2 regions of the Pyruvatibacter sp. genome follow, and region 1 is predicted to be linked to the other one. Evidence: predicted binding sites of a transcription regulator. Region 1 holds the regulator's gene; the other holds the start of a gene.
What was found. Region 1 encodes HrcA, which represses chaperone genes, less so after heat shock. Its sites were predicted from a motif close to GTTAGCACTCNCNNNNNGNGAGTGCTAAC; they were not measured.
Positions count from the first base shown of each region.

Region 2: a site for HrcA is predicted at 3,371-3,399, ahead of groES (co-chaperone GroES). Genes of this name have one in related genera too.

Region 1 covers NZ_JAVJSC010000003.1:680,553-685,553, reverse strand. The annotation lists gene hemW (radical SAM family heme chaperone HemW) at 1-1,120, opposite strand, end outside; gene rdgB (RdgB/HAM1 family non-canonical purine NTP pyrophosphatase) at 1,068-1,715, opposite strand; gene rph (ribonuclease PH) at 1,719-2,432, opposite strand; gene hrcA (heat-inducible transcriptional repressor HrcA) at 2,609-3,688, shown strand; gene grpE (nucleotide exchange factor GrpE) at 3,806-4,537, shown strand; gene RIB87_RS06695 (DUF3047 domain-containing protein) at 4,700-5,001, opposite strand, start outside.
Region 2 covers NZ_JAVJSC010000004.1:469,874-474,874, forward strand. The annotation lists gene RIB87_RS11020 (hypothetical protein) at 1-436, shown strand, start outside; gene RIB87_RS11025 (GtrA family protein) at 440-859, opposite strand; gene RIB87_RS11030 (UbiA family prenyltransferase) at 870-2,369, opposite strand; gene RIB87_RS11035 (DUF8692 domain-containing protein) at 2,515-3,282, shown strand; gene groES (co-chaperone GroES) at 3,502-3,816, shown strand; gene groL (chaperonin GroEL) at 3,950-5,001, shown strand, end outside.

The sequences.
Region 1 (5,001 bases):
GCGCCAGAAGGCCGTCCACGGTCAGTGCGTCGGCAGCCTGCTTGTCAATGATGGCGGACGCAGGGGCAGGCAGGGCTGAGAGCGCCACGCCCTCTTGCAGCCGCAGGCCCATGAGCATCATTTCCACGGCACGCGCGATGTTATCCACAGGTTCATCCACATCCAGGCCATGGCCGGTGCGTTCCACCTGCGTGAGCCAGCGCATCGGGTCGTCGTGGGCCTTGGTGGCATGCCACACCCCCTCGACAAGCAACCTGCCGTGGGCACCGGGACCAACAGCCGCGTAAGGCTGGCCCCGCCAGTAAACCAGGTTGTGGCGGCTTTCATCGCCGGGCCGCGCGTGGTTAGACACCTCGTAGGCCGCAAGGCCCGCCGCACTGCACAGCTCCTGCGTCACTTCGTACAGATGCGCCCCGACATCCTGGTCGGGCACCTGCAGCTTGCCCGCCGCATGGAGGGCGGCGAACGGCGTGCCCTCTTCAAGGGTGAGCTGGTAGAGCGACATGTGGCCTGCTGTGTAGGCAAGGGCAGTGGCAAGTTCGGCGCGCCAGTTGTCAACTGTTTGATGCGGGCGGGCATAGATGAGATCAAATGAGATGCGCTCAAACGTAGTGCGCGCCAGCGCCACAGCCGCCAGCGCTTCGTCAGCCGTATGCAATCGGCCCAGAGCCTTGAGGCTTTTGTCGTCCAGCGCCTGAACGCCCAGCGACACGCGGTTGACGCCTGCTGCGCGATAGCCGCGAAAGCGCTCAGCCTCGACGCTGGTGGGATTGGCCTCCAGCGTTATTTCCGCCTGCGGGTCCACCGCCCACCGCGCGGCAATCGCGTCGAGCACCGTTTCAACGCTTGCAACATCCATCAGGGAGGGCGTGCCGCCGCCGAAAAAGATGCTGGTCACCGTGCGGTCCGGCATACGCTGCGCCATGGTGGCAAGTTCGCGGGCAAGCGCTTTTGCGTAGCGGGCCTGATCGACGCCCTGCTTTACGTGACTGTTGAAATCGCAATACGGGCATTTGGCCTGACAGAACGGCCAGTGCACATAAACGCCAAACGCGTCATTTGTGGCGTCAGCTACGCGCGGGCTGTGCGAAGCAGGCGTCAATGAGCTGTTCAAAGGCATCTGCACGGTGGGAGATTGCATGTTTCGCCGCCGGGTCCATCTCGCCAAAGGTTTTTGTGTGTCCGTTGGGCACGAACACGGGATCATACCCGAAACCGCGCGTGCCGCGCCCCGGCCACACAAGCGTTCCCGCCACGGAACCTTCAAATGTTTCCATGTGACCGTCGGGCCAGGCCAACGTCAGGGCACACACAAAGCTGGCGGCGCGGTTGCCGCCGGGTCCGCCGTTACGGGCGCAGACCTCTTTTTCGACGCGCGTCATTGCCGCATCAAAATCCCGCCCGCCCGGCATTTGCGCCCAGCGCGCAGAATAAATGCCAGGCTCGCCGTCAAGCGCCTCGACTGCAAGCCCCGAATCATCCGACAGCGCGGGCATGTCGGCAGCCGTTGCTGCTGCCAACGCCTTGAGTTCGGCATTGGCCCTGAATGTCGTGCCGGTTTCTTCGGGTTCGGGCAGGTCCAGCTCGCTGGCCGACACGGTTTCCACACCGAAGGGCTTGAGCAGATCACGGATTTCCGTGACCTTGCCTTCGTTGTGGCTGGCGACCACCAGCTTTGAAGCCGAAAAGCGGCGATGCGGCAGCGGGGGCTGCATGGCTCAGGCCACCGCCTGCTTTTGCATTTCCACCAGATCACGGATAGAGGCTTTGGCGAGGCCCATAAGGTCCTTGAACTGTTCTTCCGTGAACGGATCACCCTCGGCGGTGCCCTGAATCTCGACAATACCGCCGGCGCCGGTCATGACGAAGTTTGCGTCGGTGTCGGCGGTTGAATCCTCGTCGTAGTCCAGATCAGACACAGGCATGCCCTGATAGATGCCACAGGAAATGGCCGCCACATGATCTTTCAGTGGTATCTCTGAAATCATGTCGCGCTCTTTCATCCATGAAAAACACTGGTGCAGGGCGACCCATGCACCCGTTATGGATGCGGTGCGGGTGCCGCCATCGGCCTGAAGAACATCGCAATCTACCGACACCTGACGTTCGCCCATGGCACCCAGGTCCACCACAGCGCGCAGGGAACGGCCAATTAGCCGCTGGATTTCCTGCGTGCGGCCGGACTGCTTGCCTGTCGATGCTTCACGGCGCATACGCTCGCCTGTGGCGCGCGGCAGCATACCGTATTCAGCCGTCACCCAGCCGCGTCCTGAGTTGCGCAGAAATGGCGGCACGCGTTCTTCAAGGCTGGCGGTGACCAGCACATGGGTGTCACCAAAGCGCACAAGGCATGAGCCTTCCGCGTGTTTGGAAAAACCCGGCTCGAAAGAGACAGAACGCATTTGATCGGGGCGGCGGCCAGACGGGCGCATGGGCACTCCAGTGCTTTGGGGAAAATGTCGGACCTGTCCTATCGCCGCGACGCCGCACTCGCAAGCCCTTCACAAAATTGACGTTGGATGAGGGTGTTCCTAGATTCAGTGTCATAGTGCGCCAAAGCTGCAGGTGCGCCGCCTGCCGGCAGTTTTCTTTTTCACAGGTCTGATAGATGCCCGATGGCCCCAATACGCTGCTCGACCTCAACCAGCGCTCGCGCGAGGTTTTTCGGCAGCTTGTGGAAACCTATCTGGCCACCGGCGACCCCGTGGGCTCGCGCACGCTCTCCAAGGCGGGTTCCAGGACCGGCGGTGTAACGCTGTCGCCTGCCTCGATCCGCAATGTGATGGCGGACCTCGAAGAACTGGGGCTTTTGTCGTCGCCGCATACATCCGCCGGGCGGATGCCGACAGAGGCAGGTTTGCGGCTGTTTGTGGATGCGCTGTTGCAGGTGGGCGACCTCACCGATGATGAACGCGCGGGCATTGAAAGCCAGTTGTCCGGCTCCAATCGGACCGCTGACGGCCCGCTGGCGCAGGTATCACAGACCCTCTCCGGCCTGTCGCACTGCGCGGGCCTGGTGGTGGCGCCCAAACGTCAGGCGCGGCTCAAGCAGCTTGAGTTTGTGCCGGTGTCGCCGGGGCAGACGCTGGCCGTCATCGTGTTTGAGGACGGCTCGGTTGAAAACCGCATCATTGATACGCCGCGCGACATGCCTGCGTCGTCGCTGACGATGGCCTCAAACTATCTCAACGCGCGCCTCAAGGGCCGCAACTTCGATGAAGCGCAAAGGCGTGTGCAGCAGGAAATTGACGCCCGCCGTGCCGAGCTTGATGAGCTGACCACCCGCGTGGTTGAGGCGGGGCTTGCGGTATGGTCCGGCACCGATGCCGTGTCCGGGTCTGCTGGCCGGTCGCTCATTGTGCGCGGGCGGGCCAACCTGCTGGAGGATGTGCAGGCGCAGGAAGACCTTGAGCGCGTACGCCGCCTGTTCAACGACCTTGAAACCAAGGAAGAGCTTCTGCAACTGCTCACGCTCGCCGAAGAGGCTGAAGGCGTGCGCATTTTCATCGGCTCTGAAACCAAGCTGTTTTCGCTGTCGGGCTCGTCCGTCATCGTGTCGCCCTACACCAATGCTGAAAACCAGATTGTGGGGGTTCTGGGCGTGGTGGGTCCGACGCGGCTTAACTATGCCCGCGTGATCCCGATTGTGGATTATACCGCTCGTCTGGTCACGCAACTGGTGCGGTGAGTCCACGCGATGCCGGGTTTATGGGGGTTGCCATACGCCGCCGCAGGCTCCAGATGAGGGCTCGGATTGTGTCGCGGCGACCCATTCGCGATATTTGAAACGGTAGATGCAACGACGATGAACAACCCCAAAGACCAAAATCCCGACGAAACACCTGACAGCGCTGATGCACCCGGCGCGACCCCCGAACAGGCTGCCCCGGATGATGCACACGACACACCGTGGGCACAGGACGATGCGCCGGAGGCCGTCGGGCCGGACGCCCGCATTGCCGAGCTTGAAGCGCAGGTAAGCGACCTCACGGACCGGTTGCTGCGCGCGGTGGCAGACGCTGAAAACACCCGCAAGCGTGCCGAGCGCGACAAGCAGGATGCCAGCAAATATGCCGTCACCAGCTTTGCCCGCGACGTACTGAGCGTTGGCGACAATATGCGCCGCGCCATCGACACATTGTCAGACGACGACAAAAAGGGCGTGCCTGATCCGATCCGCAATCTCATTGAGGGTGTGGAAATGACCGAGCGCGAGTTCTTGTCGGTGATGGAGCGCCACGGCGTCAAAGCCATCGACCCCAAAGGCGAGAAGTTCGATCCCAACCTGCATCAGGCCATGTTTGAAGCGCCCGACCCCACACAGCCCGCCGGCACGGTGATGGAAGTGGTCGCAACCGGCTACATCATCGGCGACCGGTTGCTGCGCCCGGCCATGGTGGGCGTCTCCAAGGGCGGCCCCGCGGTAGCCCCCAAATCGGATGCAGCTGACACCCCCGCAGCGACGGACACACCGGACGCTGCAAAAGGCGGTGACGACAAGCCAACGCCGGGTTCCAAGATCGACACCAAGGCTTAGCGGCCTGAACCTTTAACCGCCCCTGTCTCCCCGCGACTTGATCGCGGGGCCCAGGGCTACCTGGCTACATGCTTACGTGTCGCCCCTGGATTCCGCGTTCCAGTCGCGGAAAGGCACGTTGGGGGGCAGCACTCCCTCATCACCGTACGCAAAGCGCCCGCTTTAGAGTACCCGCAGCTTGTCGCTGCCGTTGACAAGTTCAATATTGCTAAAGTCGGCGCGTCCGGGGATGCGCTGAAACAGGCTATTGGCGATAAACCACACCCGCACCACGCGTTCGGGCGGTGCGCCCATATACTTCTCATAGTCCGTATACAGATTGCGTGTTTCGCTCAGCCATTGCCCAAGCTCGCGCTCGCCTGAGCGGATCACCACATGAAACTCCCGGTCTTTCCAGGTGGGCAGCGGGCACCAGTAGGAATGCCCCACTGGCAGGTCGCGGCTCCAGTAGTAGGTAATATCGC
Region 2 (5,001 bases), on a different contig from region 1:
GCGGATCAAGGATGTTGGGCTGTTTGCGCAGGACTATCTGCTGTTCAACGTCGTTTACATGTTCTTCCAGGGGCTGCACATCGAGTTTGGCGGGCCGTATGTGACGCGCATCGTCGGCGTTGATGATTTTGGTACGTCGATACTGGCGGCCAGCCCGTTCTTGCTGCTGCTGGCGTTTGTGCAGCGTCACCGGATCACCTTCATTGGCGTTATCACGGCGGCGGCAATTTGCGGCATCACGCTGTTTTATCATTCCAACGGCTTTAGCCAGTACAATGTCCAACGCTATGCACTGGACTGGCTGCCGATCGCGATGCTGCTGCTCGCCCCGACCGTGCGCAAGGAGTGGCGGGCGATACTCGCCGTGCTCGTGGGCTACGCGATGGCGCTCAATCTGGTGACCATGGCCGCACTCAAGGTTGCAGGCGTCGCCTGACAGCTAGGCCGGCTGCCCGGCCCTGAAGGTCACCAGCCGATGCCCCACATAACTTGTGGCAGCGCCCAGCGCGATGGCGATACCATGAGAAACTGCTTCGGCGAACAGATCAAACCCGATCGCCGGGAACACAAGCCGCAATAACACAACGGCCACCAGCCACACCTGCGCAGCACTCACGAGGTTGACCGCCACGAAGCGGCGCACCTGGACATGCATGGGCAAGGCAGCTTCGGGAAACACATAGGCGCGATACAACAAAAAACCGCTCATCATGCCGATGGCGTAGGCGATGAGGACCGCGGCTTCGAAACTCAAGGCAGGCGCAAAAGCCGCGGAAAGCGCGATGCGTGCCAGCCAGTTGACGGCGGCGGCAAGAGTGCCGACCACCAAAAACCGCAGCACACGTTTCCATTCAGTCATTGGTACGATCCTAGACCGGTGAGCCGAACAGCGCGGCGAGGAAGACCATACCCAGCACGGCACCCAGCAGCAGGCTTGGACCGTCCTTGACGGCAAATGCCACAGGGTCGTCGTCGAGTTCGCCACGCTGGGCCAACAGCCAGACGCGGGCGATCCACAAAAACAGGATCGGCGGCACGGCCCACAGCATTAGGGGCTGAGTGTACGTGCCTGCGGTGTACGCCTCGTTCATGACATACATCACCATCACCTGCACGGCAGCAAGACCGGACGCTGCACCAATCATCGCCACCATGGGTCCATCACCCGCCTTGTAACCGCGGCCGGCCGCTTCCTTGCGACCGCGTGCTTCCATGCGGGTGACTTCAACATGGCGTTTGGCAAACGACAGTGACAGGAACAAGAACATGGAAAACACCAGCAGCCACGGCGACAGGGCAACGCTGGCGAGCGCAACACCGAAGCCAAGGCGCAGCGTAAACAGCGTGGCGAGCACAGCCGCATCCAGCAGTTCAATACGCTTGAGCCTGAACGAGTAGGCAAGTGTCAGCGCCAGATAGGCGGTGAGGAACACGATGGCGATGGGGCCGATCCATGCGGCAATCGCATAGGCTGACATCATGCCTGCGGGGATCAGCAACAGGGCATGAGCGATTTTGAGCCTGCCTGATGCCAGCGGGCGTTTGCTTTTTGACCAATGGCGACGGTCATCGGCAAGGTCAAACAGATCGTTCAGCAGATAGGTCGCCGAAGCAAGAAGCGACAGGGCCAGAAAGCCCGCGCCGGCCAGCACCCAGGCGGAGGCATCAAACAGCAACCCGCCCAGCATCAGCGGCGCAAAAATGAGTCCGTTCTTGGCCCACTGGTGCAGGCGCAAAACCTTGGCAACAAATCTGAAGCCGGTTTTGGGCCGCGCAAACACCTGCTCAGGTTCGCGGATGGTGCGCGCGGCTCGCAATACGCCTGCCGTCGGATTCACCACAATAGACCGCGACGCCGCGCGCCATACCGGCACGTCGGCGCGGCTGTCGCCTGCGTACTCAAAACCATCGGGAAATGCTTTGGTCAGCACGGCTGCTTTGGCGGAGGATTTGAGGTTGGTTTCCCCGTCGCTTGCAAAAACCTTGGAGATAAACGGGAACCGTTCGGCAATCCGGTCGGCAATCAGACGGTCGGTTGCTGTGGCCAGACACACCATGCGTCCATGGGCGGCTTCGCGGGCCGCGTAGCTCACCAGATCTTCGGTGACGGGCAGGCCATCAACATCAAGTGTCGCGGCACGGGCCAGCTTTTGTTTCAAAACGGCACGCCCCCGCAGCGCCCATGCAGCAACCTGAAACAGGCGCAGCGGGTTTTCGCGCACATACGCGACAAATGTCTCAAACAGAATGTCGGTGCGAATGAGCGCACCATCCAGGTCCAGAACAAGCGGCATTTGCGCCGGTTTGCCGGGGGTTACTGGCATTGGCACCACTAAAGGCGGGTGCTGTGTATCAGGGATGGCAGGCATTTGGGGGGCTTCCTGCTGGTTGAACCTTTGCGCAACTGTGCAGGACGAGGGCCAAAGACCGGGTTAAGGCGCGGCACGCGATTTGTATGGGTCACAAATCGGGCCGACGGCCTGTCTCACAATAAGAAGAAAATGGAGCGCACCAATGCGCCTTGATCCGCAGACCGGAAAATACGTGATCTTTGCAGTATCGCTGGCCGTTTTTGCTGCCGGGCTGGCGCGCGAGGCATTCATGCTGAATGTCGGTGGCCACACGATTGTGCAGGACTTGCGGCAGTTTGATCTGGATGCGGAAAACAGTGTGCCCGCATGGTGGGGGTCATCCGCCATGTTGCTGGCAGCGCTGCTGCTCTACACACTGGGGGCACAGGCCTGGCGGGTTGGTGACCGGCTGTGGCGTTTGTGGGCCATCATGGCATTTGTCTTTGTGGTGCTTTCCATTGATGAGGCGGCCAGCTTTCATGAAGGCGTGATTGATCCTCTCAGGTCAGCCTTCGGCTTTGGCGGTTTCCTGTTTTACGCATGGGTTGTACCGGCATTCATATGTGTTGCCGGTCTGGGCCTTGTCTTGTTGCCGCTGCTCAGGGATCTGCCGCGCGGCCTGTTTGTCAGATTTGCGATCTATGGCGCACTTTTTGTATTCGGCGCTCTGGGCATGGAGATGCTTGGCGGCTGGCTCGACTACAATGGCTACCGCATGAGCGCCTATTACGCGCTGACCATCAGCGTGGAAGAAGGGCTTGAACTGCTGGGCGTCAGCCTGTTTGTGGCAACGCTGCTGGACCAGTTTGACCCGTCGCGAGCAACAGTCGGGCGGTATGCGCAGCACAGGCAACAGGTTTTCAACCATGCCCGCGCCCCTGCCCCACAGATCAGAACGGCCTCTGGCCAGTTTCCTGCTGCGGGCGAATAAAGGCTCAAACACCTGCGTCTTTCTGCCAAAAATCAGCTTTCCTCTGGTTGACAGATTTGGGGCGTGCGCCTATCTCCAGAGTGCGCTTGTTAGCACTCACACGATGTGAGTGCCAAGAAAGCGGCGTGGAGGCTCAGGCCTTCCGCTTAGTCATTGAAAATACTGGAACTTTGGCCCTGATCCCGTTGGGGCCATATCCTGTTTGAGAGGAGAGAGCTCATGGGTTTTCGTCCCCTGCACGACCGGGTGGTCGTTCGTCGGCTCGAAGAAGAAGCAAAGACCGCTGGCGGGATCATCATCCCCGACACGGCCAAGGAAAAACCCAGCGAAGGTGAAATCGTCGCTGTTGGTGCTGGCGCCCGCGATGAGAGCGGCAAGGTTCAGCCGCTCGACGTGAAAGCTGGCGACCGGGTGCTGTTCGGCAAATGGTCCGGCACAGAAGTGAAGATTGACGGCGAGGATCTGCTCATCATGAAAGAGAGCGACATTCTCGGCATCATCGAAGTGACAAAAAAGGCCAAGAAGGCTGCGTAACGGGCACCCCCGTGATCGCGGCTTTTTTTGTGCCGCATTTCAGCACTTCGAAAGCCACTAATTCTGAATGAAACACAGCCGTCCCCGGCAAGCGCATCGCGCGCCGAGCGGCTAAATGGAGGTTTTGAAAACCATGGCAAAAGACGTCAAGTTTTCAGCAGACGCACGCGCGAAGATGCTCAAGGGCGTCGATACGCTTGCTAACGCAGTAAAAGTCACGCTCGGCCCCAAAGGCCGCAACGTGGTGATCGACAAGTCGTTCGGTGCTCCGCGCATCACCAAGGACGGCGTAACGGTGGCCAAGGAAATTGAACTCGAAGACAAGTTCGAGAACATGGGCGCCCAGATGGTTCGTGAAGTTGCGTCACGCACCAACGACGAAGCCGGTGACGGCACAACCACTGCCACCGTTCTGGCGCAGGCGATTGTACGCGAAGGCGGCAAGGCCGTTGCTGCGGGCATGAACCCGATGGACCTCAAGCGCGGCATCGACATGGCAACAGCAGCAGCCATCGAAGACCTCAAGAAGCGCGCCAAAAAGGTGAAAGGTTCTGAGGAAATTGCTCAGGTCGGTACGATCTCGGCAAACGGCGAAAAGGAAATCGGTGATCTCATCGCGCAGGCCATGCAGAAGGTCGGCAATGAGGGTGTGATTACGGTTGAAGAAGCCAAGTCGCTGGAAACCGAGCTTGAAGTTGTTGAAGGCATGCAGTTCGACCGCGGCTACCTGTCGCCGTACTTCATCACCAACGCCGACAAGATGGTGGCCGAACTCGACGATCCCTACATCCTGCTGCACGAAAAGAAGCTGTCGAACCTGCAGTCCATGCTGCCGATCCTCGAAGCTGTTGTGCAGTCGTCACGTCCGTTGCTCATCATTGCAGAAGACATTGAAGGCGAAGCGCTGGCGACCCTCGTGGTCAACAAGCTGCGTGGCGGCCTCAAGATCGCTGCCGTGAAGGCACCCGGCTTCGGTGATCGCCGCAAGGCCATGCTGGAGGACATCGCTGTCCTTACCGGCGGTCAGGTGATCTCGGAAGATCTGGGCATCAAGCTGGAAAGCGTTACGCTGGACATGCTCGGTACGGCCAAGAAAGTGCGCATCACCAAAGACGATACAACGATTGTTGATGGCTCAGGCAAGAAAGCTGACATCGAAGCCCGCGTTGCACAGATCCGCAATCA